Regions from separate parts of the Streptomyces sp. NBC_01216 genome, predicted to be linked through region 4. Evidence: riboswitches for the same ligand, from Rfam matches in the RefSeq annotation. Region 4 holds a riboswitch; each other region holds the start of a gene.
What was found. Region 4 has a riboswitch for cobalamin ahead of OG393_RS31790 (acyl-CoA thioesterase). Riboswitches for the same ligand answer to the same signal wherever they lie in the genome.
Positions count from the first base shown of each region.

Region 1 (7,572 bases), 4.7 Mb from region 4:
CGGACTGGCCGCCAACCAGATCGGCGTGGACCTCAAGGTCTTCGTCTACGACTGCATGGACGACGAGGGCCGCCGTCACGTCGGGGTCGTCTGCAACCCGGTCCTGGAGGAGCTCCCGGCCGAACTGCGCGTCCTTGACGAGTCCAACGAGGGCTGCCTGTCCGTCCCCACCGCCTACGCCGAACTCGCCCGCCCCGACTACGCGGTGGTCAGCGGCCAGGACGCCCAGGGCAACCCGATCAAGGTCCGCGGCACCGGCTACTTCGCGCGCTGCCTCCAGCACGAGACGGACCACCTGTACGGCTACCTGTACATCGACCGGCTCTCCAAGCGCGACCGCAAGGACGCTCTGCGGCAGATGGACGAGGGCACCCCGCGCTACCCGGTCGTCCCCAACGACTGATCCGCGGCGGCACGCGAGCGCACGGCGCGGTGGACGGCCCAGCCGGCCGCCGCGCCGATCGCGTACCAGAGCAGATCGGGCGCGTTGAAGGAGGTGCCGAGCACCAGCCGGGCGAGCGCGGAGCGGGCGGACGCCGCCGCCGGTACCCCCGTCAGCTGGAAGAGCTCGACCGCCACGCTGAACGCCAGTGCGAGGCTCGCCGCCACCGCCGGTCGGACGCGGGGCGTGATCAGCACCACCAGCGTCATGACCAGCACGGTGTAGAGCGCGTCCCCGGCGTACTTGGCGACGACGCCCGTCGCCGCCGACCTGATGCCCAGGCCGGCGGCGACGGTGAGCAGGGCGGCCGTGCCGGCCGCCACCCTCGTGCGGACCACTCAGAAGTCCTCGTCGAGGTCCACCGAGCCCTCGACCGCGACCTGGTACGCCGACGGCCGGCGCTCGAAGAAGTTCGTCAGCTCCTGGACACCCTGGAGCTCCATGAACCCGAAGGGGTTCTCCGAGCCGTACACCGGGGCGAAGCCGAGGCGTGTCAGACGCTGGTCGGCGACGCACTGGAGGTACGCGCGCATGGACTCGGTGTTCATGCCCGGCAGGCCCTCACCGCACAGGTCCCGGCCGAACTGGAGCTCGGCCTCGACGGCCTCCTTCAGCATGTCGGTGACCTGCTGACGCAGTTCGTCGTCGAACAGCTCCGGCTCCTCCTTGCGGACGGTGTCCACGACCTCGAAGGCGAAGTTCATGTGCATCGTCTCGTCGCGGAACACCCAGTTGGTGCCGGTGGCCAGGCCGTGCAGCAGACCGCGGGACCGGAACCAGTACACGTAGGCGAAGGCGCCGTAGAAGAACAGGCCCTCGATGCAGGCGGCGAAACAGATCAGGTTGAGCAGGAAGCGCCGGCGGTCGGCACGCGTCTCCAGGCGGTCGATCGTCTCGACCGAGTCCATCCACTTGAAGCAGAACTGCGCCTTCTCGCGGATGGACGGGATGTTCTCGACGGCGTCGAACGCGGCGGAACGGTCCTCCGGGTCGGGCAGGTAGGTGTCGAGCAGCGTCAGGTAGAACTGGACGTGCACGGCCTCCTCGAAGAGCTGCCGCGACAGGTACAGCCGCGCCTCGGGGGAGTTGATGTGCTTGTACAGCGTCAGCACCAGGTTGTTCGCGACGATCGAGTCGCCGGTCGCGAAGAACGCCACCAGCCGGCCGATCATGTGCTGCTCGCCCGGCGTGAGCTTGGCGAGATCGGCGACGTCGGAGTGGAGGTCGACCTCCTCCACCGTCCACGTGTTCTTGATCGCGTCCCGGTAGCGCTCGTAGAAGTCCGGGTACCGCATGGGCCGCAGCGTCAGCTCGAAGCCCGGGTCGAGAAGGTTCTTCTGGGAAGACATCACTGGCAGGCCTCGCAGGACTCGGGGTTTTCCAGGGAGCAGGCGACCGCGTCGGGGTCGGCGGCCTGCTGGACGGGGATGGGGGCGGACGCGGCCGCCGACGCCTGGGCGGCGCGGGCGATGCGGGTCGCCGGACGGGACCGCAGGTAGTAGGTGGTCTTCAGACCCTGCTTCCAGGCGTACGCGTACATCGACGACAGCTTGCCGATCGTCGGCGTCTCCAGGAACAGGTTCAGCGACTGCGACTGGTCGAGGAACGGGGTCCGGGCCGCCGCCATGTCGATCAGACCGCGCTGCGGGATCTCCCAGGCCGTCCGGTACAGCTCGCGCACCTCGTCCGGGACCCAGCCGAAGCCGGCCACCGACCCGTTGGACTCGCGCAGCGCCTCACGGGTCTGCGCGTCCCACACGCCGAGCCGCTTCAGCTCGTCGACCAGGTAGGAGTTGACCTGGAGGAACTCGCCGGACAGCGTCTCGCGCTTGAACAGGTTGGAGACCTGCGGCTCGATGCACTCGTACACGCCCGCGATCGAGGCGATGGTCGCCGTCGGCGCGATGGCCAGCAGCAGCGAGTTGCGCATCCCGACCGCGGCGACGCGCTCGCGCAGCGCGGTCCAGCGCTCCGGCCAGTTCGGCCGCACGTCGTAGTGGTCCGGGTGCAGCACCCCCCGGGCGGCCCGGGTCTTGTCCCAGGCGGGCAGGGGGCCGTTGCGCTCGGCGAGGTCGGCTGAGGCCTCGTAGGCGGCGAGCATGATGCGCTCGGCGATCCTCGTCGACAGCGCACGGGCCTCGGTGGAGTCGAAGGGCAGCCGCAGCTTGAAGAAGACGTCCTGGAGGCCCATCGCGCCCAGCCCGACGGGCCGCCAGCGGGCGTTGGACCGGCCGGCCTGCTCGGTCGGGTAGAAGTTGATGTCCACCACGCGGTCGAGGAAGGTGACGGCGGTACGGACGGTCTCGTCGAGCCGCTCCCAGTCGATGTCGCCTGACCTCAGGTCCACGAAGGCGCCGAGGTTGACCGAGCCCAGGTTGCAGACCGCCGTCTCGCCGTCGTCCGTGACCTCCAGGATCTCCGTGCAGAGGTTGGAGGAGTGGACCGTGTGGCCCGGCTCCGCCGTCTGGTTGGCGGTGCGGTTCGACGCGTCCTTGAAGGTCATCCAGCCGTTGCCGGTCTGGGCCAGGGTCCGCATCATCCGGCCGTACAGGTCACGGGCCGGCATGGTCTTGCGAGCCAGGCCCGCGGCCTCCGCGCGGCGGTACGCGGCGTCGAACTCCTCGCCCCACAGGTCGACCAGTTCGGGCACGTCGGCCGGGGAGAACAGCGACCACTCGGCGTCGGCGTCGACGCGCCGCATGAACTCGTCCGGGATCCAGTGCGCCAGGTTCAGGTTGTGCGTACGCCGGGCGTCCTCACCGGTGTTGTCGCGCAGCTCCAGGAACTCCTCGATGTCCGCGTGCCAGGTCTCCAGGTAGACGGCGGCGGCGCCCTTGCGCCGGCCGCCCTGGTTCACGGCCGCGACGGAGGCGTCCAGGGTCTTCAGGAACGGCACGATGCCGTTCGAGTGCCCGTTGGTGCCGCGGATCAGCGAACCGCGGGCGCGGACGCGCGAGTACGACAGACCGATGCCGCCGGCGTGCTTCGACAGGCGCGCCACCTGGTGGTAGCGGTCGTAGATCGAGTCCAGCTCGTCCTGCGGCGAGTCGAGCAGGTAGCAGGACGACATCTGCGGGTGACGGGTGCCGGAGTTGAACAGCGTGGGCGAGGAGGGCAGGTAGTCGAGCCGGCTCATCAGCCCGTAGAGCGACGTGACCTCGTCCAGCGCCCGCTCCGAGCCGTCCTCGGCCAGTCCGGCGGCCACCCGCAGCATGAAGTGCTGCGGGGTCTCGATGACCTTGCGGGTGATCGGGTGGCGCAGCAGGTAGCGCGAGTAGAGGGTCCGCAGGCCGAAGTAGCCGAAGCGGTCGTCGGCGGAGCGGTCCAGGGCCGCGTCGAGCCGCCCGGCGTGCGACCGGACGAACGCGGCCGTGCGGTCGGCGATCAGGCCCTCGCGGTGGCCGACGGCGACGGACGCGGAGAAGCACACCGCCCCCTGGCCGGCCGCCTCGTCGGCGATGGTGATCGTCAGGAGCCGGGCGGCGAGCCGGGAGTAGGAGGGGTCCTCGGCGATCAGGCCGGCGGCCGCCTCGGTGGCCAGCTCGCGCAGTTCCGCCTCGTCCGAACCGGCGTTCCGGCCGCGCAGCGCCGCGGCGGCGATTCTGCCGGGGTCGGCGTCGGGGAGATCGGCGGTGAGGTCGGTCAGGGTCCGCAGCAGCACGGTCCCGGGTCCGTCGCTCTCGATCGCTGTGGCCGGATCGGCGGGCGCGATGGTCACGTGGGGGCTCTCCCTCGCTCGGCTCGGGGCCGACGGGGGGAAGGCGGGCAGACGGGCACCCACGGGCAGGGGTGTGCCGCCGCCGGCCCACTCCGCGAGGCCCGGACGTCTGTGGCACCCGGAACGGACGGACCGGGTGCGCTGTCGGCAGGTCTTCGGACTCACCTGGCGGACGAAAGCGCCAAAAGCACACCGTTGCGGGACAGTTCCGGACTTCCACCGGATTCCCCTGCGGCGACAGCGAGCATGAGCATACATGTGGGGGGCGCCCCGCAGGACACCCCCCACATGTTGTGTCGCTACCTGTTCACAGCTCCAGGGCGTAAGTGCGCAGTTCCACCAGTCCCGGGATCGGCTCCCAGTCCCGTCCGGGGGTGCGGACGAAGCCCAGCCGCTCGTACACGCGGTGCGCGGAGGTCATGCCCGGCTGGGTGGAGAGCACCACGCGTCGGCATCCCGGTGTCGCCCGCGCCCGCTCCACACAGGCCCGAACGAGCGACTCTCCGACGCCCCGGCCACGGGCGTCCGCGGAGACGGCGAGCATCCGGAACTCCGCCTCGCCCTCCCGGGCGATGTCGGCCCACGGACTGGTGGGGCCCGAGACGAAGGTCACGCCCCCGGCCGGCCGGCCCGCGCCGTCCAGTGCGACCAGCACCTCGGCCTCGGCGGCCCGCCGGGGCACGTCCCTCAGCACATCGAGGTACGCGTCGTGCACACCGAAGTCGAGGTGCCCGTCGTCGAGACAGGCCCGCGCGGTGAGCTCGCCCAGAGCCTCGTACTCCTCGGGCCGTGCCACTCGGATCCTGATGTCCCATCGGTGTGGTCCGATGTCCGTCACCCGCCCACGCCCACCGAGTTGTCCGGCGCCCCGTCGCCCTCGGGCGGCAGGTCTCCGCGTTCGACGGGTATCCGGGGGCCGGTCTCCTCGGGCAGCACGGCGTCCAGTTCGGCGTCGTCGGCGCGGTGGGCCCGCGCGGCGGTCTCACGCAGTGTCTCCCTGGACACCGAGAGCGGCGCGCCGAGCGTGATGCGAAGCGCGCCCTCGTTGCGCACGTAGGTGTGTCCGTACGCGGAGTGGCGGTACCAGCTCCCGTCCTCCCGCGCGCAGGTCTCGCCCTGGGACGGAGCGGAGCAGTCCTTGTCGGTGAACGGCTGCCGCTCCGCGGACAGGGTGAGCCGCGCTCCGTCCTTCGCGACGTACGTGAGCCGGAAGCCGTCGTCGCCGATGACTCCCGCCGACTGCCGTGCGAGGGTGAATCCCTCCGCCTCGGTGACGTACACGTGCTCGACACGGGTCTGGGCCGCCGAGGCGCGTGCCACGAGTTCAGCGTGGTCGGGGGGCGAGGCGCCGAGGCGCTCCGTACCACAGCCGGTGAGGGCGAGCGCGAGGGGTGCCACGGCGAGGTGGGCGAGGCGCGGGACGGTTCTCATGCGAACATCCTTGCGTATGCGTATGCGTATGCGTATGCGCGTGCCTGTGCGTATGTCTGTGCGTGACGAAGGCCGCCGCGTGATTCCGTGGGGGATCGCGGCGGCCTCCGGCGCCTCGCGGGCGACGGCGCGGGTCAGCGGCCGGGGCCGGCCTTCGCCAGTTCGGCCCGCACGCCCGGCTCGCCGGCGTCCGCGGTGTAGTCCGAGGGAGAGGTCTCGTCCACGCCCTCGGGAGCCTTGACCGCCTTGAGGACGAAGGTCAGGACGACGGTCACCACCACGTTGAGCACGAAGGCGGTGAGGCCGATGTAGCCGATCTCGCCGATGCCGGGGATCTCGGCGGAGGAGCCGCCGAAGTGCTTCTGTGTCGGACTCGCCACGCCGTAGGCCGCCGCCGTGCCGTACACCATGCCGACCGCCCAGCCCGCCAGCAGGGCCCAGCGGTGGAACCAGCGGGTGAACAGGCCGCCGACCAGTGCCGGCAGGGTCTGGAGGATCCAGATGCCGCCGAGCAGCTGGAAGTTGATCGCCACGGTCTTGTCCATGGTCAGGACGAAGACCAGCGCGCCGACCTTGACCAGCAGCGACACCAGCTTGGACACCTTGGTCTGCTGCTGTGGCGTGGCGTCCGGTTTCAGGAAGTCCTTGTAGATGTTGCGGGTGAAGAGATTGGCCGCGGCGATCGACATGATCGCCGCCGGCACCAGCGCGCCGATGCCGATGGCGGCGAAGGCGACGCCCGCGAACCAGTCGGGGAACATGTTCTCGAAGAGCTGCGGGATGGCCAGCTGGGCGTTGCCGACCTTGACGCCCGCCGCGATCGCCATGAAGCCGAGCAGCGCGAGCAGCCCCAGCATCAGCGAGTAGAGCGGCAGGATCGTGGTGTTGCGGCGGATGACGTCACGGCTGCGCGAGGAGAGCGTCGCCGTGATCGAGTGCGGGTACATGAAGAGCGCCAGCGCCGAGCCGAGCGCCAGCGTCGCGTAGCCCCACTGGCCCATCTCGCCCGGTACCAGCGCGCCGCGCGGTTTGCCCGTGACGGGGTTGACCGTGGCGTACGTCTCGCCGGCCCTGGCGAAGATCTCGCCGAAGCCGCCCAGCTTGATCGGGATGTAGATGATCGCCACCGCGATGACGATGTAGATCAGCGTGTCCTTGACGAAGGCGATCAACGCTGGGGCGCGCAGGCCCGAGGAGTAGGTGTACGCCGCGAGGACACCGAAGGCGATGAGCAGCGGAAGGTCCTTGACGAACCAGTGCGTGGTCTCGCCGCCCACGCCCATCACGTCCAGGACGGCCTGGATGCCGACCAGCTGGAGCGCGATGTAGGGCATGGTGGCGAGGATGCCGGTGAGGGCGACCGCCAGCGACAGGCCCTTGGAGCCGAACCGGCCGCGGACGAAGTCCGATGTGGTGACGTAGCCGTGCTTGTGGGACACCGACCACAGGCGGGGCAGGAAGGTGAAGATCAGCGGGTAGACGAGGATCGTGTACGGCACGGCGAAGAAGCCGGCCGCGCCCGCCGCGTAGATGGCGGCCGGGACGGCGACGAAGGTGTACGCGGTGTAGAGGTCGCCGCCCAGCAGGAACCAGGTCACCCAGGTGCCGAACGAACGGCCGCCCAGGCCCCACTCGTCGAGGCTGTGCTCGTTCTCGGCCTTGCGCCAGCGCGCGGCGAGGAAGCCCATGACCGTGACGGCCACGAAGAAGAAGACGAAGACGCCGAGGGCGACACCGTTCACGCCGTCCTTCATCGGGAACCCCCCTTGCGGGCGCGCTGGTCACGCTGCCACAGCTTGTACGCGATGACCGTCAGCACGGTGGAGACGACCACCCAGGACATCTGGTACCAGTAGAAGAACGGGATGCCGGCGAAGGTCGGCTCGATCCTCGCGTACGAGCTCACCCAGAGCATCGCCACGAAGGGCGCGAGCAGACAGAGGGCCACGACCACCCGTAGGGGTGTCACGACCGGTGGTTT
Region 1 covers NZ_CP108677.1:2,323,669-2,331,240, reverse strand. The annotation lists gene def (peptide deformylase) at 1-403, shown strand, start outside; gene OG393_RS09750 (ribosomal maturation YjgA family protein) at 379-780, opposite strand; gene OG393_RS09745 (ribonucleotide-diphosphate reductase subunit beta) at 781-1,791, opposite strand; gene OG393_RS09740 (ribonucleoside-diphosphate reductase subunit alpha) at 1,791-4,160, opposite strand; cobalamin riboswitch at 4,290-4,414, opposite strand; gene OG393_RS09735 (GNAT family N-acetyltransferase) at 4,468-4,956, opposite strand; gene OG393_RS09730 (hypothetical protein) at 4,995-5,591, opposite strand; gene mctP (monocarboxylate uptake permease MctP) at 5,726-7,345, opposite strand; gene OG393_RS09720 (DUF3311 domain-containing protein) at 7,342-7,572, opposite strand, start outside.
Region 1: it holds a riboswitch for cobalamin, as region 4 does, so the genes downstream of both, OG393_RS09740 (ribonucleoside-diphosphate reductase subunit alpha) here and OG393_RS31790 (acyl-CoA thioesterase) in region 4, are expected to answer to the same signal.

Region 2 (7,572 bases), 1.2 Mb from region 4:
GGTCGAGGACCGGGGAGTCCAGGACGAGCCCGCGGACCGCGTCCCGTACGCCGGAGTCGGCGGCGGCGTGCAAGGCCATCGTGGCGCCGGTGCCCCAGCCGCACAGGACGACGTGTCGCGCGCCGCGGCGGACGGCGTAGCGGACGGCGGCGTCGGCGTCGCGCCATTCGGAGTCGCCGAGGCGGCCGAGGCCGTCCGGGGGTGGCGGGGCGCCCTCGTCCCCGCGGTAGGCGGGGATCAGGACCGGGATCTGCCGGCGACTGAGGAAGGGGACCAGGTTGAGGGGCTGGTGCCGGGTGGTACCGAGGCCGTGCAGGGCGACGACCCAGGTGGGCCGGGGGCCGGGGACGAGCCAGCCGGGCAGTGGGCCGAGTTCACCGGGGATCTCGACGTCCTCGTAGTCGACGCCGAGCGCCGACCTCGGCGTGCCGGTGTGCAGGGCGGGGTCGAGGCGGACGCGGGTGCCCGGCTCCAGGGTCCCGTACTCGACCCGCTCCAGGCGGCGGACGACGGTGTCGGCGGAGTGCGGGACCCGGTCGAGGACGGGGCCGACGACGGCGTGGACCCCCGGGCCGTCGAGTCCGTAGGTACCGGGGCGCAGGGAGACGAGGCTCCTGGTGAGGGTGACCCGGTCCGGCTCCGTGGCGTGCACGGTGAGCCGGGGATCGCCGGGCAGCGGTCGTCCGGACGGCACCCTGAGGGCGACGTCGCCGGCGTACCGGCCGGCCGCGATCGCGGCCGCGCCGGCACCGATCAGTGTGGTGACGGCCGCTGCCGTCGCTGTAGCCGGGCGCACGCTCCCAGTGTCGGCAGTCCGTGGGCGGGGTGCCACCGGACCGCCGTCGTCCGGGGTGTCCGCGGGGGCCTCGCCGTGGTGACGCGGGTCACTTCCACGCCTCCCCACGTGGGGGCGGTCCCGTCCACGGCCCGGAGGGGGCGGAACCGTCCCCTTACGGCAGGGCTTACCCGGGTTTGCGTGGGGAACATCGTGGACGGCCGGACCTCCGGAGCACTAAGTGGAACGCGCGGAACCTGTTGGGGACACCACACCGACCGACTCAGTTCACCTTCCGTTCACCCAGGTTGCCTACGTTCGACGAGCCACTGACGTCAAACGATTGCCTGGGTAAATGGAACACATCACGCTGCTGCTCGCGATTGTGGTCGTGACAGCTCTCGTGTTCGATTTCACGAACGGTTTCCACGACACCGCCAACGCGATGGCGACGACCATCTCGACCGGTGCCCTCAAGCCCAAGACGGCGGTGGCCATGTCCGCCGTGCTCAACCTGGTCGGTGCGTTCCTGTCCGTGGAGGTCGCCAAGACGATCTCCGGCGGGATCATCAACGAACAGGGCATTCGTACCGAAGTGATCTTCGCGGCGCTCGTCGGTGCCATCCTCTGGAATCTGCTGACCTGGCTGCTCGGACTTCCGTCCAGCTCCTCCCACGCTCTCTTCGGCGGCCTCATAGGCGCGGCCGTCATGTCGGCCGGCTGGTCCGCGGTCAACGGCGGCACCGTCGTCACCAAGGTCCTGCTCCCCGCGATCGCCGCACCGGTCGTCGCCGGACTGGCCGCCTGGGCGGCCACCAGGCTGACGTACCGGATCGGTTCCCGGACCGACGCGAAGGCCACGGCCAAGGGCTACCGTGCCGGGCAGATCGCCTCCGCCGGCCTCGTCTCCCTCGCCCACGGCACCAACGACGCCCAGAAGACCATGGGTGTCATCACCCTCGCCCTGGTCACCGGCGGCGTCCTCGTCCCCGGCTCCAACCCTCCGATGTGGGTCATCGTCGCGGCCGGTGTGGCCATCGCGCTCGGCACCTACCTCGGCGGCTGGCGCATCATCCGCACCATGGGCAAGGGCCTGACCGACCTCCGGCCGCCGCAGGGCTTCGCCGCCCAGACCAGCGCGGCCACGGTCATCCTGGCCTCCTCCCACCTCGGCTTCTCCCTCTCCACCACGCAGTCCTGCTCCGGTGCCGTGATGGGCGCGGGCCTCGGCCGCAAGGGCGGTGTCGTCCGCTGGTCCACCGCGACCCGGATGTTCGTCGCCTGGGGCCTGACCCTGCCCGCCGCCGGACTGGTCGGCGCCGGCGCCGAGTTCCTCACCAAGCAGGGCACCTGGGGCATCGTCGTCGTCGCGATCCTGCTGGTCGCCGGGTCGGGCGTCATCTGGGCCCTGTCCCGCCGCAAGCCGGTCGACCACAGCAACGTCACCGCGGACGACCTCGACGACGAGCCCGCCGGTGTCGTGACCACCGCGATCGCGGCCGTCACCCCGCCGCCCACCGGAACCGCGGTCGCCGCGGCCGAGGAGCTCAAGACCACCATCCCCGCGCCGGCCCCCACGGACCCGGCAGCCCCCGCGGCCCCCGCCGCGGCGGTCTAAGGAACCAAGGGACACGCACGCATGAAGATCGACTGGGCAGCTCTCGGCTCCGTCTTCGGAGTCAGCCTCGTGGCGACCGTCGCCCTCGTGGGCCTGTTCACCCTCGGCATCGTCGGCCTCTCCAAGCAGGAGCAGGCCGCCGCACAGGGCGGCTCCGCCGCCCTGGCGCGCACCGGCGCCTACGCCTGCTTCGCCCTGTGCGCGGCGGCCGTCGCGTACGGCATCTATCTGATCGTCGCCTGACGGCGGCGAGCACCGACGGCCGGGCGGGCCGCACCTTCGGGTGCGGCCCGCCCGGCCGTCCTGTGCGTACGGGCCGCGCCGCCCTTCCTGTGCGCGGGTCGGCTGTGGGGCTTCGCACACTGTCCCGCCGCAGGTCAAGGGTGAGTTGACGGGTGTTCGCGCAGCGTGGTGGACTTCCGGGGCCATGACGGCGGCAGAAGAGGAAGCCCGGTGCGAATCCGGCGCGGTCCCGCCACTGTGACCGGGGAACCCTCCCCGGGAGCCAGGAACTCTCGCCGTCGGTCACGTCGAGCCAGGGCGCGGACCCTGAGTGAGGACACAGCGCCATGCCTGGCCGCATTGCAGCCACCGGTGTATTCGCGTACGGCGCCGCCGCCGGTCTGGCCGCGGACCTGCTCGTCGGCGACCCCCGCCGCGGCCATCCGGTCGCCGGTTTCGGGCGGTTCGCCGGCACCGTCGAACGTCTTCTGTGGCACGACCACCGCGGCTGGGGCGCGTTGCACACCGCCCTCTGCGCCGGAGGCGCCGCGGCGGCCGGAGCGCTGGCCGCGCGGGCCGTCCGGGACCGGCCCGCCGCGTCCGTCGCCCTGACCGCGGCCACCGTGTGGGCCGTCGTCGGCGGGACGACCCTGGGCCGGGAGGCCCGCGCCATCGGCGGCGCCCTGGCCGCCGGGGACCTGGAGGTCGCCCGCGAACGGCTGCCGCACCTGTGCGGGCGTGATCCGCACTCCCTGGACGGCCCGGCGATGGCCCGCGCGGTCGTGGAGTCCGTCGCCGAGAACACCTCCGACGCGGTCGTGGGGGCGCTCGTGTGGGGCGCCGCCGCCGGTGTCCCGGGCCTGGTGGGGTTCCGGGCCGTGAACACCCTGGACGCCATGGTCGGCCACAGGTCCCCGCGTCACCGGCGCTTCGGCTGGGCCTCGGCCAGGCTGGACGACGTCGCCGGCTGGCCGGGGGCCCGGCTGACCGCCGCGCTCGCCACGGTGGCCGGCGGCGACCCGCGCGGGTCCTTGCGCGCCTGGCGGGCCGACGCCGGGCGGCATCCCAGCCCGAACGCCGGTCCGGTGGAGTCCTCGTTCGCGGGGGCGCTCGGCGTACGGCTCGGGGGGACGCTCTCGTACGGCGGACGGGTCGAGCACCGGCCCGCGCTGAACGCGCCCGGACGGGACGTGGAGGTCGCCGACATCGAACGGGCCGTACGGCTCTCGCGACGGGTGACCGCGCTGACGCTGGTGACCTGCGCGGGCGGCCGGATGATCATAGGTGCCATCAAGCGGAGGCTGATATGAGGGGCGGACTGCTGGTCGCCGGGACCACGTCCGACGCGGGAAAGAGCGTCGTCACGGCCGGCATCTGCCGCTGGCTGGTCCGCCGGGGCGTGAAGGTGGCCCCCTTCAAGGGCCAGAACATGTCCCTGAACTCCTTCGTGACCCGCGAGGGCGCGGAGATCGGGCGGGCGCAGGCCATGCAGGCGCAGGCCGCGCGAGTGGAGCCGACGGCCCTGATGAACCCGGTGCTGCTGAAGCCCGGCAGCGACCGTTCCAGCCAGGTCGTCCTGATGGGCAGGCCGGTCGGCGAGCTGAGCGCGCGCGGCTATCACGGGGGACGGCAGAAGGAGCTCTTCGAGCCGGTCCTGGCGTGCCTGGAGGAGCTGCGGGGCACGTATGACGCCGTGATCTGCGAGGGGGCGGGCAGTCCGGCCGAGATCAATCTGCGGCGCACCGACATCGTGAACATGGGCATCGCGCGCGCCGCGCGACTGCCGGTGCTCGTGGTCGGCGACATCGACCGGGGCGGGGTGTTCGCCCAGTTCTTCGGCACGACGGCCCTGCTGGCACCGGAGGACCAGGAACTGATCGCGGGCTACCTGGTGAACAAGTTCCGCGGCGACGTCACGCTGCTGGAGCCGGGGCTCGACATGCTGCACGGGCTGACCGGACGCCGGACCTTCGGCGTTCTGCCCTACGCCCACGGGCTCGGCATCGACGAGGAGGACGGGCTGCGGGTCTCGATGCGCGGCGCGGTCCGCGAGTCGGTCGTGGCCCCGCCCGTCGGCGAGGACGTACTGCGGGTCGCGGTCTGCGCCGTGCCCCTCATGTCCAACTTCACGGACGTGGACGCGCTGGCCGCCGAGCCGGGCGTGGTGGTGCGCTTCGTGGACCGGGCCGAGGAGCTCGTCGACGCGGACCTGGTGATCGTGCCGGGCACCCGCGGCACGGTACGGGCGCTGGCCTGGCTGCGCGAGCGCGGCCTCGCGGACGCCCTCGCGCGGCGGGCGGCGGAGGGCCGGCCGGTCCTCGGCATCTGCGGCGGCTTCCAGGCGCTCGGGGAGCGGATCGAGGACGAGGTCGAGTCGAAGGCCGGGACGGTCGACGGGCTCGGCCTGCTGCCGGTACGGGTCCGGTTCGCCGCGGGCAAGACACTGGCCCGTCCGGTCGGCGAGGCGCTCGGCGAGCGGGTCGAGGGCTACGAGATCCATCACGGCGTCGCCGAGGTCCTGGGCGGGGCCCCCTTCCTGGACGGCTGCCGGGTCGGCGCCGTCTGGGGCACGCACTGGCACGGCTCGCTGGAGAGCGACGGATTCCGCCGGGCGTTCCTGCGCGAGGTGGCCGCGGGCGCCTCACGCCGCTTCGTCCCCGCGCCGGACACGTCCTTCGGCGCGCTGCGCGAGGAACAGCTGGACCGGCTGGGCGACCTGATCGAGGAACACGCCGACACGGACGCGCTGCTCCGGCTCATCGAGACCGGGCCGCCGGCCGGTCTGCCCTTCATCCCGCCGGGCGCTCCGTGACCGCGCCCGTGGACGCCCCGCGCCTCACGGGCGGGACACACGACACCACCCGCACCACGCGCGCACGAGGGCCGCACGCCCCGTGGGAGACGCACAGCGAACGCGAAGGAAGGATCGACCGATGAGCACCCGGTACCCGTTCACCGCCGTCGTCGGCATGGACGACCTGCGGCTGGCGCTGCTGCTGAACGCCGTCAGCCCGGCGGTGGGCGGTGTCCTCGTCCGCGGCGAGAAGGGCACCGCCAAGAGCACGGCCGTCCGCGCGCTCGCGGACCTGCTGCCGGCGGTGCCGGTGGTCGCGGGCTGCCGGTTCAGCTGCGACCCGGGCGCGCCCGATCCGGCCTGCCCGGACGGCCCGCACGAGGCCGGCCCGGCCGCCGACCGTCCCGCGCGGATGGTGGAGCTGCCCGTCGGTGCCTCCGAGGACCGGCTCGTCGGCGCGCTCGACATCGAACGGGCCCTCGCGGAGGGCGTGAAAGCCTTCGAGCCGGGGCTCCTCGCCGACGCGCACCGCGGCATCCTCTACGTCGACGAGGTCAACCTCCTCCACGACCACCTGATCGACCTGCTGCTCGACGCCGCCGCCATGGGCTCGTCGTACGTCGAGCGCGAGGGTGTCTCCGTACGGCACGCGGCCCGTTTCCTGCTCGTCGGGACGATGAACCCCGAAGAGGGCGAACTGCGCCCCCAGTTGCTCGACCGCTTCGGCCTGACCGTCGAGGTCGCCGCCTCGCGTGAGCCCGAGCAGCGGGTGGAGGTGGTGCGGCGCAGGCTGGCCTACGACGACGACCCGGTGGGCTTCGCGGCGCGCTGGGCCGGGGAGGAGACGGCCCTGCGCGACCGGATCACGGCCGCCCGCGCCCTGGTGCCGCGGGTGGTGCTCGGGGACGCGGCGCTGCTGCAGATCGCCGCGACCTGCGCCGCGTTCGAGGTCGACGGCATGCGCGCCGACATCGTGATGGCGCGGACCGCCACGGCGCTGGCCGCGTGGGCCGGACGGACCGACGTGACCTCCGAGGACGTCCGCCGGGCGGCGCTGCTGGCCCTCCCCCACCGCAGGCGGCGCAACCCCTTCGACGCGCCCGGACTCGACGAGGACAAGCTCGACGAGACGCTGGAGCGGTTCCAGGGCGAGGACGAGGGCGACGACGATCCGGACCCGGGGCCGGGGGACGGCGGGGACGGCGGGGGCGGCGGGGGCGGCGGTGTGCCGCCGCAGGGCGAGGGCCCGGAGCCGGCGCCGGAGAGCACCGGCGCCGAGGAGACCCCGTCCGAGCCTTCGCCGACGCAGGCCCCCGGCGGGCCGGGCGCGGGGGAACGGGCCGCCGTACGGGCCGCGGAGCCCTTCCGTACGAAGACGCTGAGCGTGCCCGGACTCGGCGAGGGCGCCGCGGGGCGCCGCTCCCGGGCCCGGACCGAGCACGGCAGGACCACCGGCGCGGTGCGCCCGCGGGGCGCGCTGACCAGGCTGCACCTGTCGGCGACCGTACGTGCCGCCGCGCCGCACCAGGCGACCCGCGGGCGCACCGGTCCCGGGCTGGTGGTGCGCCGGGACGATCTGCGGCAGGCGACCCGCGAGGGCCGTGAGGGCAATCTGGTGCTGTTCGCCGTGGACGCCTCCGGTTCGATGGCGGCCCGGCAGCGCATGAGCGCCGTCAAGGGAGCCGTGCTCTCCCTGCTCCTCGACGCGTACCAGCGGCGGGACAAGGTCGGCCTGATCACCTTTCGCGGCCGGTACGCCGAGGTGGCGCTGCCGCCGACCTCGTCCGTCGACGCGGCGGCGGCCCGCCTCGAACAGCTCCCCACCGGCGGGCGTACGCCGCTGTCGGCCGGGCTCCTCAAGGCCCACGACGTGCTGCGCGTCGAGCGGCTGCGGGACCCCTCGCGCCGCCCCCTGCTCGTCGTCGTGACCGACGGCCGGGCGACCGGCGGCGGCAAGGACCCGGTGGCGCTCGCCGCCCGCGCGGCGCGGCTGCACGCCGCCGAAGGCACCGCAGCCGTCGTCGTGGACTGCGAGACCGGGCCGGTACGGCTCGGACTCGCCGGGAATCTCGCCCGGGACCTGGGCGGCACCGTGGTGACCCTGGACGAACTGCGTGCGGACTCGATCGCCGGACTCGTCAGGGACGTACAAGCCGGACAATT
Region 2 covers NZ_CP108677.1:5,766,834-5,774,405, reverse strand. The annotation lists gene OG393_RS25865 (alpha/beta hydrolase) at 1-796, opposite strand, end outside; gene OG393_RS25860 (inorganic phosphate transporter) at 1,131-2,393, shown strand; gene OG393_RS25855 (hypothetical protein) at 2,415-2,636, shown strand; cobalamin riboswitch at 2,808-2,930, shown strand; gene OG393_RS25850 (cobalamin biosynthesis protein) at 2,963-3,925, shown strand; gene OG393_RS25845 (cobyric acid synthase) at 3,922-5,427, shown strand; gene OG393_RS25840 (putative cobaltochelatase) at 5,549-7,572, shown strand, end outside.
Region 2: it holds a riboswitch for cobalamin, as region 4 does, so the genes downstream of both, OG393_RS25850 (cobalamin biosynthesis protein) here and OG393_RS31790 (acyl-CoA thioesterase) in region 4, are expected to answer to the same signal.

Region 3 (7,572 bases), 3.3 Mb from region 4:
CGAGCTGACGGGGACGCACACCCGGGGGGCGACGGTGGTGGACCTGGACGGGGTGACGGGCCGCGCGCCGCAGGTCGACGTGGGCATGGAGGTCGACGTGCCGGCGTTCTGGGACCTGATCGTCGAAGCGGTCCGGGTGCTCGGCGCACGGCCGTCCGCCCGGACGTCCGGGTGACCGCCTGACCGCGTGACCTGTGAGGGCGAGGCCCCTCCCGCCCTTCCGCCCTTCCCCGGGGGGACGAGCGGAAGGGCGAGGGCGGCCGTCAGTCCTCGTCGCCGCCCTCGAGGTCCCCCTCCGTCCGGAGGAAGACCTGGCGCAGCCCCTCCAGCACCGCCGGGTCCGGCTTCTCCCACATCCCGCGCGACTCGGCTTCCAGCAGTCGCTCCGCGATGCCGTGCAGGGCCCAGGGGTTGGCCTCCTGGAGGAATGCCTGGTTCTCCGGGTCCAGGACGTAGGTCTCGGTGAGCTTGTCGTACATCCAGTCGGCGACCACGCCCGTCGTCGCGTCGTAGCCGAAGAGGTAGTCCACGGTCGCCGCGAGCTCGAAGGCGCCCTTGTAGCCGTGGCGGCGCATCGCCTCGATCCACTTCGGGTTGACCACGCGGGCGCGGAAGACCCGGGAGGTCTCCTCCACCAGCGTGCGGGTGCGGACCGTCTCGGGGCGGGTGGAGTCGCCGATGTACGCCTCGGGCGCCGTGCCCTTGAGCGCGCGGACCGTCGCCACCATGCCGCCGTGGTACTGGAAGTAGTCGTCGGAGTCCGCGATGTCGTGCTCGCGGGTGTCCGTGTTCTTCGCGGCCACCGCGATCCGCTTGTACGCGGTCTCCATCTCCGCCCGCGCCGGGCGGCCTTCCAGCCCCCGGCCGTAGGCGTACCCGCCCCAGACCGTGTACACCTCGGCGAGGTCCGCGTCCGTGCGCCAGTCACGCGAGTCGATCAGCTGGAGGATGCCCGCGCCGTACGTGCCCGGCCGTGAGCCGAAGATCCGGGTCGTGGCGCGCCGCTCGTCGCCGTGTTCGGCCAGGTCGGCCTGGGCGTGCGCGCGGACGAAGTTGGACTCGGCGGGCTCGTCGAGCGAGGCCACGAGCCGTACCGCGTCGTCGAGCAGGCCGATGACGTGCGGGAACGCGTCCCGGAAGAAGCCGGAGATGCGCAGGGTGACGTCGACGCGCGGGCGGCCGAGTTCCGCCGGCGGGATCGCCTCCAGACCGTTGACCCGGCGCGAGGCGTCGTCCCACAGCGGGCGGACGCCGAGCAGGGCCAGGGCCTCCGCCACGTCGTCGCCGGCCGTGCGCATGGCGCTCGTGCCCCACAGCGACAGTCCGACGGAGGTCGGCCACGCGCCGTTGTCCGTGCGATAGCGCTCCAGCAGCGAGTCGGCGAGGGCCTGGCCCGTCTCCCACGCCAGCCTGGACGGTACGGCCTTGGGGTCGACGGAGTAGAAGTTGCGGCCTGTCGGGAGCACGTTGACCAGACCGCGCAGCGGCGAACCGGAAGGCCCGGCCGGCACGAAGCCTCCGTTCAGCGCGTGGACGGCGTGCGTCAGCTCGTCGGTCGTGGCGGCGAGCCGCGGGACGACCTGCTCGCAGGCGAACCGCAGCACCGCGGCGACCTCGGGGCCGTGCCCGCCGGCGACCTCGGCGACCGCGTGCACCGACCAGCCGGCGGCCTCCATCGCCTCGACCAGCTCGCGCGCCTTCGCCTCCGCGTCGTCGGCGGTGGTGCGCGTCGCGGCCGACTCGTCCAGGCCGAGTGCCTCGCGCAGGCCCGGGAGCGCCTGGGTGCCGCCCCATATCTGCCGGGCCCGGAGGATCGACAGGACCAGGTTGACCCGCGCCTCGCCCTCCGGCGCTCCGCCGAGGACGTGCAGACCGTCCCTGATCTGCGCGTCCTTGACCTCACAGAGCCAGCCGTCGACGTGCAGCAGGAAGTCGTCGAAGCCGTCGTCGTCGGGCCGGTCGTCCATCCCCAGGTCGTGATCGAGCTTCGCGGCCTGGATCAGCGTCCAGATCTGGGCACGGATCGCCGGGAGCTTCGACGGGTCCATGGAGGAGATCTGCGCGTACTCGTCGAGCAGCTGCTCCAGGCGCGCGATGTCGCCGTACGAGTCGGCGCGCGCCATCGGCGGCACCAGGTGGTCGACGAGCGTCGCGTGGACCCGGCGTTTGGCCTGGGTGCCCTCGCCCGGGTCGTTGACGAGGAAGGGGTAGACCAGCGGGAGGTCGCCGAGCGCCGCGTCCGGGCCGCAGGCCGCCGACAGACCCGCGTTCTTGCCCGGCAGCCACTCCAGGTTGCCGTGCTTGCCGAGGTGGACCATCGCGTCCGCCCCGAAGCCGCCGTCCTCGGCGCGTGCCGCGATCCAGCGGTAGGCGGCCAGGTAGTGGTGCGAGGGCGGCAGGTCCGGGTCGTGGTAGATCGCGATCGGGTTCTCGCCGAAGCCGCGCGGCGGCTGGATGAGGATCAGCAGGTTCCCGCGGCGCAGGGCGGCGAGCACGATGTCGCCCTCGGGGTTGCGGGAGCGGTCGAGGAACATCTCGCCGGGCGCGGGGCCCCAGTGTTCCTCGACGGACGCGCGGAGTCCGGCCGGGAGGGTCGCGTACCAGCGCTTGTAGTCGGCGGCCGGGATGCGGACCGGGTTGCGCGCCAGCTGCTCCTCGGTGAGCCAGTCCTGGTCGTGGCCGCCGGCCTCGATCAGGGCGTAGATCAGCTCGTCGCCGTCGCCGGAGACCACGCCGGGGAGGTCCTCGACCGGGCCGAAGTCGTAGCCCTCCGCGCGCAGTCTGCGGAGCAGCGCCACGGCCGAGGCGGGCGTGTCCAGGCCGACGGCGTTGCCGATCCGGGAGTGCTTGGTCGGGTACGCGGAGAGGACGAGCGCCAGCTTCTTCCCGGCGTTCGGGATGTGCCGCAGGCGGGCGTGGCGCACGGCGATCCCGGCGACGCGGGCGGCGCGTTCGGGGTCGGCGACGTAGGCCGGCAGGCCGTCCTCGTCGATCTCCTTGAAGGAGAAGGGGACGGTGATCAGGCGGCCGTCGAACTCGGGAACGGCGACCTGGCTCGCCGCGTCGAGCGGGGACAGTCCCTCGTCGTTCTCCTCCCAGGCCGAGCGGGACCCGGTGAGGCAGAGTGCCTGGAGGATCGGGACGTCGAGAGCGGCGAGCGCACCCGCGTCCCAGGACTCCTCGTCGCCGCCGGCCTGGGCCTCGGCGGGCTTGGTGCCGCCGGCGGCGAGCACGGTGGTGACGATGGCGTCGGCGTCGCGGAGCCGGTCGAGCAGTTCGGGCTCGGGGGCGCGCAGGGAGGCGACGAAGAGCGGACGGGCCTGGGCGCCCGCGTCCTCGATCGCCTCGCAGAGCGCGGCGACGAAGCCGGTGTTGCCGCTCATGTGGTGGGCGCGGTAGTAGAGCACCGCGATGGTCGGGCCGTCGGTCGTGCGCGGGGTGCGCTCCAGCGGCCCCCAGGTGGGGGCGGCGGCCGGGGCCTCGAAGCCGTGGCCGGTGAGCAGCACGGTGTCGGAGAGGAAGCGGGCCAGCTGCTCCAGGTTGTCCGGGCCGCCGTGCGCCAGGTAGGCGTGGGCCTCGGTGGCGACGCCGATCGGGACGGTGGACGACTCCATCAGCTGGGCGTCGGGGGCCTGCTCGCCGGAGAGCACGACGACGGGCCGCGGCTGGTCCTCGGCGAGCAGGGCCCGCAGCCCGTCCTCCCAGGCGCGCAGGCCGCCGAGGAGGCGGACCAGCACGAGGTCGGCGCCGTCGAGGAGACCGGGCAGGTCGCCGAGCGGGAGGCGGGCGGGGTTGGCGAAGCGGTACGCGACCGGGCCGCCGGCCGCGCGGGCGCTGAGCAGGTCGGTGTCGGAGTGCGACAGCAACAGAATTCGCATGCGAGCGCAGGCCTTCCTCGGGGTTGTCCGCGCCCCGGGTGGTCGTGTGGACGGCGGGAGTTCCTGACTCACCGGCTCCGTCTTCGGAGCCGGCTCACAGTGGCGGGACCGCGCCGGATTCTCACCGGGCTTCCTCCCCGGGGTCCTGGGACCCCATGCCGTCTGCATAGTAGATCCTGGCCGCCCGGCGCAGGGATGGCGGCCGGAACGACGTGGGTATGCTCGCCGCCATGCCGCCCATCCCACCCCCCCTTCCCGACCGGGGCGAACCGCCCGTGCGGGACCGGGGCGACGCCTGCCCCGGGGCGCTCCGGCTGCACGCAGCCGATGACGGTCTCCTGGCTCGACTACGCCTGCCCGCCGGCGTTCTGACGTCACGTCAGGCGCATGTTCTGGCGGACGCGGCGGAGACTCTGGGCGACGGACGGATCAGTGTCACGTCCCGGGGGAACGTGGAGCTGCGGGGCCTCTCCGAGGGCTGCGACGCCCGGCTGGCGGAGCTGCTCTCGGCCGCCGCGCTGCTGCCCTCCTCCGCGCACGAGCGGATCCGGAACATCGTCGCCTCGCCGCTGGCCGGGGTGGACGGAATCGGCGGCGGGAACGTGCAGTTGTGGGCACGCGAGCTGGACGGCCTGCTCTGCGGGCAGGACTGGACGACGGCGCTTTCCGGACGTTTTCTCTTCGCTCTGGACGACGGCCGCGGGGACGTGGCGGGGCTGGGCGCGGATGTGACCTTGTTCTCAACGTCCCGGGCTGACGGCGACGCGCTGGTCCGGGCCGGAGCCCGGACCGTCCGGGTCGCGGGCTCCGACGCGGCCCGTGCGGCGCTCGCCGCCGCCGGCGCCTTCCTCGCCGCCGCGCGCGCGGCGGGCACCGGGGCCTGGCGCGTCCGGGAACTCCCGGCGGGAGTGGAGCCGGACCTCGCGGGCGCCCTCGTCCGCGCGGGCGTCCCCGCGCGGCCGGCGGCCCCGCACACTCCCACGACCCCGCCCGGCTCCGCCGGTCCCCGCCCCGGTGTGCTCGGCGACCCGGCGACCGGGAGGTACGCCGTATCCGTCGTCGCGCGGCTCGGGCGGCTCACCGCCGCGCAGCTCCGTGCCCTCACCCCGGACGGTGCCGCCCCCGGTGAGCTGCGGCTCACCCCCTGGCGCGGAGCCGTCGTGACCGGGTTCCCCGGCCGTCCCGCCGCCGAGGCGCGCCTCGGCGCGCTCGCCGGGGCCGGTCTGCTCACCCGCGCGGACTCCCCCTGGCTCGACGTGGGCGCGTGCACCGGGCGGCCCGGATGCGCCAAGTCGCTCGCCGACGTCCGGGCGGACGCGACACCCGGCACGGACGGGGGCGGTTCACCCGTCCGGTTCTCGGGGTGCGAGCGGCGCTGCGGCCACCCGACCGGGGGGCCCGGCGAGTGGGTCGACGTCGTCGCCACCGCCGACGGCCACTACCTGGTGGACGGGCGCCCCGTCCCGCGTACAGACCTCCCCGACGCCGTCGCGGCGGCCCGCCGCCCGTCCACACCCACGAGATGAGCGAGAGCAACAGGATGTTCGACTACGAGAAGGACGGGGCGGAGATATACCGCCAGTCCTTTGCCACGATCCGCGCCGAGGCGGATCTCGCGGGTCTGCCCGCCGACGTCAGCCAGGTCGCGGTGCGGATGATCCACGCCTGCGGCATGGTCGACCTCGTCCGGGACCTCGCCTACTCGCCGGGGGTCGTCTCCCGGGCACGCGCCGCCCTGCGCGCCGGCGCGCCGATCCTCTGCGACGCCCAGATGGTCGCCAGCGGCGTCACCCGCAAGCGCCTGCCCGCCGGCAACGACGTGGTCTGCACGCTCTCCGACCCCGCCGTGCCCGCGCTGGCGGCCGAGCTGGGCACCACCCGCAGCGCGGCGGCCATGGAGCTGTGGCGCGACCGCCTCGAAGGCTCGGTCGTCGCCATCGGCAACGCGCCCACCGCCCTCTTCCGCCTTCTCGAGATGGTCGGGAAGGGCGCGGGGCGTCCCGCCGCCGTCCTCGGCATCCCGGTCGGCTTCATCGGCGCCGCCGAGTCGAAGGACGCGCTGGCGGCACAGGACCTGGGCCTCGACTACCTCGTCGTCCGGGGCCGCCGCGGCGGCAGCGCGATGACCGCCGCCGCCGTCAACGCGATGGCGACCGAGGAGGAGATCCAGGCATGAGCGGCAAGCTGTACGGCGTGGGCCTCGGCCCCGGCGACCCGGACCTGATGACGCTGCGCGCCGCGCGGGCCATCGCCGAGGCGGACGTGGTCGCCTACCACTCGGCCCGGCACGGCCGCTCCATCGCACGGTCGATCGCGGCCGGGCACATCCGCGAGGACCACATCGAGGAGCGGCTGATGTATCCGCTCACCGTGGAGGCCACGGACCACCCCGGCGGCTACCGGGGCGCGCTGGACGACTTCTACGAGGAGGCGTCGGCGCTCCTTGCCGCGCACCTCGACGCCGGGCGTACGGTCGCCGTGCTCGCGGAGGGCGATCCCCTCTTCTACGGCTCGTACCAGCACATGCACAAGCGTCTCGCGCACCGCTTCGACACCGAGGTGATCCCGGGCGTGACCTCGGTCAGCGCGGCGGCGGCGCGCCTCGGCGAACCGCTGTGCGAGGCCGAGGAGGTCCTGACGATCATCCCCGGCACCCTGCCGGAGGACGAGCTGACGGCCCGTCTCGCGGCCACGGACTCGGCGGTCGTGATGAAGCTGGGCCGGACGTTCCCGACGGTGCGCCGGGCCCTGGAGCGGGCCGGCCGCGCCGAGGACGCGCGGTACGTCGAGCGGGCGACGATGGCCGGGGAGCGAACCGGTGCCCTGACGGACATCGACCCCGCCTCCGTCCCGTACTTCTCGGTGGCCGTGCTGCCCTCGCGGATCGACGCGGTGACACCCCGGGCCCGTGAACGCGGCGAGGTGGTCGTGGTCGGCACCGGCCCGGCGGGCGCGCCCTGGCTGACGCCGGAGTCGCGCGGAGCGCTGGTCAACGCCGACGACCTCGTCGGCTACACCACCTATCTGGACCGGGTCCCGGCCCTGCGGCCGGGCCAGCGCCGGCACGGCTCCGACAACAAGGTGGAGTCCGAGCGGGCCGAGTTCGCCCTCGAACTGGCCCGGCGCGGCCGGCGGGTCGCGGTCGTCTCCGGCGGCGACCCGGGGGTCTTCGCCATGGCGACGGCGGTTCTGGAGGTGGCCTCGGAGGCGCGGTACACGGACGTGCCCGTCCGGGTGCTGCCGGGCGTGACCGCGGCGAACGCGGCGGCGGCGGCGGCCGGCGCTCCGCTCGGCCACGACTACGCGACGATCTCGCTGTCCGACCGGCTCAAGCCCTGGGAGGTGATCGCGGAGCGGCTGCGCGCGGCGGCCGCCGCCGACCTGGTGCTCGCGCTGTACAACCCGGGCTCCCGGTCCCGTACCCACCAGGTGGCCGCCGCCCGCGAGCTGCTGCTCACGCTGCGTTCCCCCGAGACACCGGTCGTGGTGGCGCGGGACGTGGGCGGTCCGGAGCAGTCGGTCCGGGTGGTGACCCTCAAGACGCTGGAACCGTCGGAGGTCGACATGCGCACCCTGCTGCTGATCGGCTCGTCGCAGACGGTGGCGGTGGAACGCGGCGACGGCCGCACCATCGCCTGGACCCCGCGCCGCTACCCGGAGTCCCCACGGGGGTAGGACCCGCCGGGCGGCGGCC
Region 3 covers NZ_CP108677.1:3,695,557-3,703,128, reverse strand. The annotation lists gene OG393_RS16245 (nucleoside hydrolase) at 1-175, shown strand, start outside; gene cobN (cobaltochelatase subunit CobN) at 264-3,878, opposite strand; cobalamin riboswitch at 3,917-4,053, opposite strand; gene OG393_RS16235 (cobalamin biosynthesis protein CobG) at 4,097-5,404, shown strand; gene OG393_RS16230 (precorrin-8X methylmutase) at 5,401-6,054, shown strand; gene OG393_RS16225 (precorrin-2 C(20)-methyltransferase) at 6,051-7,553, shown strand.
Region 3: it holds a riboswitch for cobalamin, as region 4 does, so the genes downstream of both, cobN (cobaltochelatase subunit CobN) here and OG393_RS31790 (acyl-CoA thioesterase) in region 4, are expected to answer to the same signal.

Region 4 (7,572 bases):
AGGACGTGCCGGTCCGCCGGAACGCGGGCGGCGGTGGCGAGCGTGTCGGCCAGCGCCGCCTCCGCGAGAGCGGCGGCCTCCTCGGGCGTGAACGGGGGAGTGAGCCGGGTCTTCACCCGGCCCGGCAGGGGCTGCTTGGCGATGACGAGGAGCGTGGTCATCCGCGCCCACCGCCGACGGCCACCGGTTCGTCCAGGACCCGCCGCATGTCGTGCACGGCCTGCCAGGTGCCCTTCCACGTGCCGGTCACCTTCGACCGGCCCGCCCGGGGCAGGTAGGGCACGTCGACCTCCCGCACCCGCCATCCCGCGTCGGCGGCCCGAACCACCATCTGCAACGGGTATCCGCTGCGCCGGTCGGACAGGTCCAAGCCCAGCAGAGCCTCCCGGCGTGCCGCGCGCAGCGGGCCGAGGTCCCGGAGCCGCAGCCCGGTGCGGCGCCGCAGCAGCCGGGACAGGGCGAGGTTGCCCGCCCGCGCGTGCAGCGGCCAGGCGCCGGGCGTGGCGGGACGGCGGCGGCCCAGGACGAGATCGGCCGAGCCGTCGGCCACCGAGCCGACCATGCCGGTCAGCAGCCCGGGGTCCAGGGACGCGTCACAGTCGCAGAAGCAGACGAACTCGGCTTCACCGGCCAGCAGTCCGGCGTGGCAAGCGGCGCCGAAACCCCGACGGGGCTCCTGGACGACGGTCGCGCCGAGCCGCTCCGCCAGGGCGGCCGAGCCGTCGGTGGAGCCGTTGTCGACGACGATCGGCCGCCATCCGACGGGGACGTGGGCCAGGACCCAGGGCAGGGCCTCGGCTTCGTCGAGACAGGGAAGGACGACATCTACGGTCATGGGTGTCACACCTCCCACCGTAGGAAGCGGCGGGGCGATCGGGGCCGCGGAACTCCTTACGAAACGCGGACGTCGGCGTTCGTACGCCCGTGTGGCGGTGCGCCCCGGGAGCCTGTGCGACGCTGTCTGCCATGAACGAGCGCAGCGCCCGGGAGCCCACCGCCCGGATCCTGGTGGTGGAAGACGACCCGACGGTGGCCGAAGTGGTCACCGGATACCTGCGGGGGGCGGGCTTCTCCGTCGAGCACACGGCCGAGGGCACCGACGCCCTCAGGCGGGCCGCCGACCGGTGGCCGGACCTGGTCGTGCTCGACCTCATGCTGCCGGGTCTCGACGGTCTCGAGGTGTGCCGGCGGCTGCGTGCCACCGGACCCGTCGCGGTGATCATGCTCACCGCGCGGGGCGACGAGGAGGACCGGATCACCGGTCTGGAGGTGGGCGCGGACGACTACGTCACCAAGCCGTTCAGCCCGCGGGAACTGGTGCTGCGGGTCGAGTCCGTGCTGCGCCGCACCCGCGCGACGGCCCTCGGCGCGGGGGCGGCCCCGGTGGTCCTGCGGGCCGGCGACCTCACCGTCGACCCCGCGACCCGCCGGGCCACCCGCGGGGGTGAGCAGCTCGCGCTCACCCTGAGGGAGTTCGACCTCCTCGCGTACTTCCTGGAGTACCCCGGCGCGGCGCACACCCGGGAGGAGCTGATGCGCCGTGTGTGGGGTTGGGACTTCGGAGACCTGTCCACCGTGACCGTCCACGTCCGGCGGCTGCGCGCCAAGATAGAGGAAGACCCGGCCCGGCCTCGTCACATCCAGACGGTATGGGGTGTCGGATACCGCTTCGAAGCGGCTCGCGAGGCGGCGGACCAAGGGGACGTGGCATGAAGGACGTCCTGCTCATCGCCGCGTTCGCACTCGCCGGAGCGGCCGGCGCCGGGATCGCCGGGGCCGTGGTCCTGCGTCTCGTACGCCATCGTTCGGTCGCCCTCTCGCTCACCGTGGTCGCCGCCGTCACGGTCACCGCGATGCTCGCCGGCACGCTGGCGGTCGCGCAGGCGATGTTCCTGTCGAGCCACGACCTGTGGGTGGTGACCGTCGTCGTCGCGATGGCGGCCCTCGTGTCGCTGGGCACCGCACTGGTGCTGGGCCGGTGGGTGGTCGCCCGGAGCCGCGCGCTGGCCCGCGCGGCACGGGACTTCGGCGACGGTGGCAGTTTCTTCGCCCCCGACGGAGCCGCCACCGCCGAACTCGCCGCCCTCACCCGCGAACTGGCCGCCACCAGCGCCAAACTCGACGCCTCGCGGCAGCGTGAGCGTTCTCTGGAGGCATCCCGCCGGGAACTCGTCGCCTGGATCTCCCACGACCTGCGCACCCCGCTGGCCGGGCTGCGGGCGATGGCCGAGGCCCTGGAGGACGGGATGGCCGCCGACCCCGCCCGCTACCACCGGCAGATCCGTACGGAGGTCGAGCGCCTCACCACCATGGTCACCGACCTCTTCGAGCTGTCCCGCATCCACGCCGGCACGCTCGGTCTGAGCCCGAGCCGGATGTGCGTGTACGACCTCGTCGGGGACGCCCTGAGCGGGGCCGATCCCCTCGCCCGCGAGCACGGCGTGCTCCTCGTGGGGGAGGAGGTCGAGGCCGTCCCCGTCGAGGTCGACGGCAAGGAGATGACCCGGGTCCTCGCCAATCTGCTGGTCAACGCCATCCGTCACACCCCCGCCGACGGCACCGTGGCGGTCGCGGCCCGACGTGGCGACGACGCCGTCGTCGTCCTCTCCGTCACCGACGGCTGCGGAGGCATTCCCGACGAGGATCTGCCCCGGGTGTTCGACACCGGCTGGCGCGGCACCGAGGCCCGCACGCCTCCCGCGGGGGCGGGCCTCGGTCTCGCCATCGTCCGCGGCATAGTCGAGGCACACGCGGGCCGGGCCGAGGTCCGCAACGTCCCCGGCGGCTGCCGCTTCGAGGTCACCCTGCCGGCCGTCTGACCCCGGGTACGGCCCGGCCGTCCGAACCGGGCCGTACCCGGGAGAGCCGTGTGTCAGGCACGCGAGGGCTCCGGGCCGTCCGGCCGTGCCGGGCGACCGCGCCCGGACGCCGCGGCGTGCTCAGCGTCCGAGCGAGGCCGAGGCCCGCTGCCCGGCTCGGGCGAAGTCCGCCATCCCCTCGGCGAAGCCGAGCGCGGGACGCCAGCCCAGCTCCCGGCGCAGCCGGGCCGAGTCCGCAGTGATGTGCCGCACGTCGCCGAGCCGGAACTCCCCGGTGACCACCGGTTCCGGTCCGCCGTGTTCCCGGGCCAGGGCCGACGCCATCTCGCCCACCGTGTGCGGCTCCCCGCTGCCGGTGTTGTACGTGCTGAGCGAGCCGGCCGGCAGGCCGGGGGCCGCCTCCAGCGCGAGCACGTTCGCCGCCGCGACGTCCCGCACGTGCACGAAGTCCCGCCGCTGGCCGCCGTCCTCGAAGACCCGGGGGGCCTCCCCCCGCGCCAGCGCCGAACGGAAGAAGGAGGCGACGCCCGCGTAGGGGGTGTCCCGGGGCATCCCCGGCCCGTACACGTTGTGGTAGCGCAGACTGACCGCGGACCCGTCGACGGCTCGCGCCCACGCCGCCGCCAGGTGCTCCTGGGCCAGCTTCGTCGCGGCGTACACGTTCCGCGGGTCGGCTGGGGTGTCCTCGTCGACCAGCCCCGGCGCCAGCAGGGCTCCACACGTGGGGCAGCGCGGTTCGAAGAGCCCCTCCCGGAGGTCCTCGGCGCTGCGGGCGCCGGCCCGGACGCGTCCGTGACGGGGGCACTCGTACCGTCCCTCCCCGTACACGACCATCGACCCCGCGAGGACGAGCCGCCTCGGGCCCGTCTCGGCCATCGCCGCGAGCAGCACGGCGGTGCCCAGGTCGTTGCAGCCCACGTACGCGGGCGCGTCGGCGAAGTCTTTGCCCAGGCCGACCATGGCGGCCTGATGGCAGACCGCGTCGACGCCGCGCAGCGCCGCCCGGACGCTCGGCGCGTCCCTGACGTCGGCGCCCACGAACTCCACCCCCGGCGGCGGCTCCGGAGCGGTCGGGTGCGCGCTGGGCAGCAGCGCGTCGAGGACGACCGGCTCGTGGCCCGCCCTGCCCAGTGCCGTGACGATGTGCGAGCCGATGAACCCGGCTCCTCCTGTGACAAGTACACGCATGGCGGGGACGCTACGGAACGAAGGGCCGCGGCGGAGCGGCCCACGCCGCGCCGTAAGCGTTTCGTCATCACCGTGGCCCTCCCGTCCGGGCCCGTGTTCGCGTTGGATGGCCGAAGAGACATCCGGAACGGAACGAGTGGACGAGGAGGTGCGCCGTGGGGCGCGTCACGAGGAAGTGGTGGTGGACCGGGGCGGCGGTCGTGGCTGTGGCGGTCGCCGCCGGGCTGGTGTGGTTCAAGCCCTGGGCGCTGTGGGTGGACGAGACCGTGCACGAGGCGCTGCCCTCCGCGAGCGCGCCGGCCGCGCCGCCCGCCGCGACCGAGGCCCCCTCGTCCCCGCAGACCACACCGGCCGCCGGCCCGGTCACCCTCGCCGAGGGCACCTTCATCAGCCACGAGCACGCCACCAGCGGCACCGCGAAGATCGTCCGCCTGTCGGACGGCACCCCGGTGCTGCGCCTCGAAGGTCTGGACACCTCCAGCGGCCCGGACCTCCGCGTGTGGCTGAGTGACGCACCGGTCAAGGAAGGGAAGGACGGCTGGCGCGTCTTCGACGACGGCAAGCACGTGAGCCTCGGCAAGCTCAAGGGCAACAAGGGCGACCAGAACTATCCGCTGCCCGCCGACGTGGACTGGGAGGCATACCCGAGCGTCAGCATCTGGTGCGACCGGTTCGACGTGTCCTTCGGCGCCGCGGGTCTCGTACGGACCTGACGGGCCGCGTCTCCCGCGCCGGACGGCCGCGCGCCGTCCGGCCCGCCGGCGGGGACGCGTCCCGCGCGCGCCGGACGGCAAACCGGTCCGCCGTCGCGGCCCGACGGGTCCGTCAGGACAGTCCGGGAAGCGCCACGTCGAGTACCGGCACCGCACGCGGTGAGCCGTCGGCGTCGATCGCGACGAAGGTCAGGAACGCCGTGGCGACCTCGGTGGCGGGCCCCGAGCTGTTCCACCGCTCGGCCGTGACACGCACGCCGACGGTCATCGACGTCCGACCGGCGCGCTCCAGCCCGGCCTCGACGCTCAGCAGGTCCCCGGCCCGCACCGGAGCCAGGAACGTCATCCGGTCCACCGAGACGGTCACGGCCGGACCGTCCGCGTGGCGTCCGGCGGCGGCCGCCGCGGCGTCGTCGATGAGTTTCATCATCACGCCGCCGTGGATGGTGCCGTAGAGGTTGGTGTCGTGGTCGCTCATGATGTGGGCGAGGACCACCCGGGAGTCATCCGGGGTCTTGGTCGTACGTGCGGGGCGGGAGACGGTGCGATCGGCCACGTCAACTCTCCTTCGCGAGTCGCGGCGGTGCTGGGCCGCGCGCACGGGGTACCGGCGCGCGGGCAGCGGCAGGTCTTCGGACTCGCGGGCACGTCCACCGGGGTCGACCGGGGGACACCTAGTGGCCGTCGCTTCCCGGGCCGGTGCGGGCCCAGTGCGTATGACGGCGGTCGTTCCCGCTCACCGCTGCGGGGCAGTCCCGGATTCCCACCGGGTTCCCTCTCGCGATCCGGAAGTACCGAAGAGCGGGCTTCGCTCCCGGATCGTGTCGACGCCCGGCGGCCCCCGTGCCGGAGGCAGGGGGGAGCGGGGCGAACCAGCTGCGGGCACCACCCTACGTGCCGGGCGGTGACCGCCCGGCAGGTAGGGCCACCGGGAGGGCCGCGCTCAGGCCCGGCCCTCCCGGAAGGCGCTCAGGATGCGCTCCGCCGCGAGCGTCGCGGTCAGCCGCCCGTCCCGTACCTGGCGCTCGACCTCCGGCGTGAGCGCCCGTACGGCGGGATCGGCGTGCAGCCGGCCCAGCAGTTCGTCACGCACCATCGTCCAGGCCCAGTCCACCTGCTGGTCCCGGCGCCGGGCGGCCAGCCGGCCCGCCGCGTCCAGGAGCGAGCGGTGCCCTTCGAGGCGCTCCCAGATCTCCTCCAGGCCGGTCGACTCGCGCGCGCTGCAGCTGAGGACCGGCGGCGTCCACACCGCCTCCCGGCCGTGCATCAGCCTCAGCGCGCCCGCCAGTTCCCGCGCCGCGGCGCGCGCGTCGGTCGCGTGGGGCCCGTCCGCCTTGTTCACCGCCACGACGTCGGCCAGCTCCAGGACACCCTTCTTGATCCCCTGCAGTTGGTCCCCGGTGCGTGCCAGCGTGAGCAGCAGGAAGGAGTCGACCATGTTCGCCACGGCCGTCTCCGACTGCCCTACACCCACGGTCTCCACCAGCACCACGTCGTACCCCGCCGCCTCCATGACCACGATCGACTCGCGCGTCGCCTTGGCCACACCGCCGAGGGTGCCGGCGGTGGGGGAGGGCCGCACGAACGCAGCCGGGTCGACCGCCAGCCGCTCCATACGGGTCTTGTCGCCCAGGATCGAGCCGCCGGTGCGGGTGGAGGACGGGTCCACGGCGAGCACCGCCACCTTGTGCCCGAGGCCGGTCAGCATCGTGCCGAAGGTGTCGATGAAGGTGGACTTGCCCACGCCGGGCACGCCGCTGATCCCGATCCGCCGGGCCCGGCCGCTGTGCGGCAGCAGCTCGGTCAGCAACTCCTGCGCGAGGGCCCGGTGGTCCGGGCGGGTGGACTCGACCAGGGTGATGGCACGCGCGACCAGCGCGCGCCTCCCCTCCCGGACACCCTTCGCGTACGTGTCGATGTCGATGGCCATGGGGTCAGCGGCCGTGCCCCAGGTCGGCCGCCAGGCGGCGTACGAGGTCCGCTGCCGCGTCGGGGATGACCGTGCCGGGCGGGAAGACGGCGGCCGCCCCCATCTCCAGGAGGGTGGGCACGTCCTGGGGCGGGATGACTCCGCCGACCACGATCATGATGTCCTCGCGGCCCTCCGCGGCGAGTTCCTCCCGCAGCGCGGGCACGAGCGTGAGGTGTCCGGCCGCCAGCGAGGAGACGCCCACGATGTGGACGTCCGCCTCGACGGCCTGTCGGGCGACCTCCGCCGGGGTCTGGAAGAGGGGACCGACGTCCACGTCGAAGCCCAGGTCGGCGAAGGCCGTGGCGATCACCTTCTGGCCGCGGTCGTGCCCGTCCTGGCCCATCTTGGCGACCAGGATGCGCGGGCGACGGCCCTCGGCCTCCTCGAAGGCGTCCACCAGGGCGCGCGTGCTCTCCACGGACGGGGACTCCCCGGCTTCGTTGCGGTACACATCGGAGATCGTACGGATCTGGCCCGCGTGCCGTCCGTACACCTTCTCCAGGGCGTCGGAGATCTCACCCACCGTCGCTTTCGCCCGAGCGGCCCGCACGGCCAGCTCCAGCAGGTTCCCCGAACCTCCGGCGGCCCGGGTGAGGTCGTCGAGCGCGGCCAGGCACGCCCGCTCGTCCCGTTCCTCGCGCAGCCGTCGCAGCTTCTCGATCTGCCGGGCGCGCACGGAGGAGTTGTCGACCTTGAGGACGTCGATCTCCTCGTCGCCGTCCACGCGGTACTTGTTCACACCGATCACCGGCTGCCGGCCGGAGTCGATCCGGGCCTGCGTGCGGGCGGCGGCCTCCTCCACACGCAGCTTCGGGATGCCCGCGTCGATGGCCTGCGCCATGCCGCCGGCGGCCTCGACCTCCTCGATGTGCTGCCAGGC
Region 4 covers NZ_CP108677.1:6,988,600-6,996,171, forward strand. The annotation lists gene OG393_RS31760 (TIGR04282 family arsenosugar biosynthesis glycosyltransferase) at 1-161, opposite strand, end outside; gene OG393_RS31765 (glycosyltransferase family 2 protein) at 158-835, opposite strand; gene OG393_RS31770 (response regulator transcription factor) at 967-1,713, shown strand; gene OG393_RS31775 (sensor histidine kinase) at 1,710-2,819, shown strand; gene OG393_RS31780 (NAD-dependent epimerase/dehydratase family protein) at 2,940-4,007, opposite strand; gene OG393_RS31785 (DM13 domain-containing protein) at 4,163-4,720, shown strand; partial or broken gene OG393_RS31790 (acyl-CoA thioesterase) at 4,866-5,198, opposite strand; cobalamin riboswitch at 5,327-5,534, opposite strand; gene meaB (methylmalonyl Co-A mutase-associated GTPase MeaB) at 5,664-6,650, opposite strand; gene scpA (methylmalonyl-CoA mutase) at 6,655-7,572, opposite strand, start outside.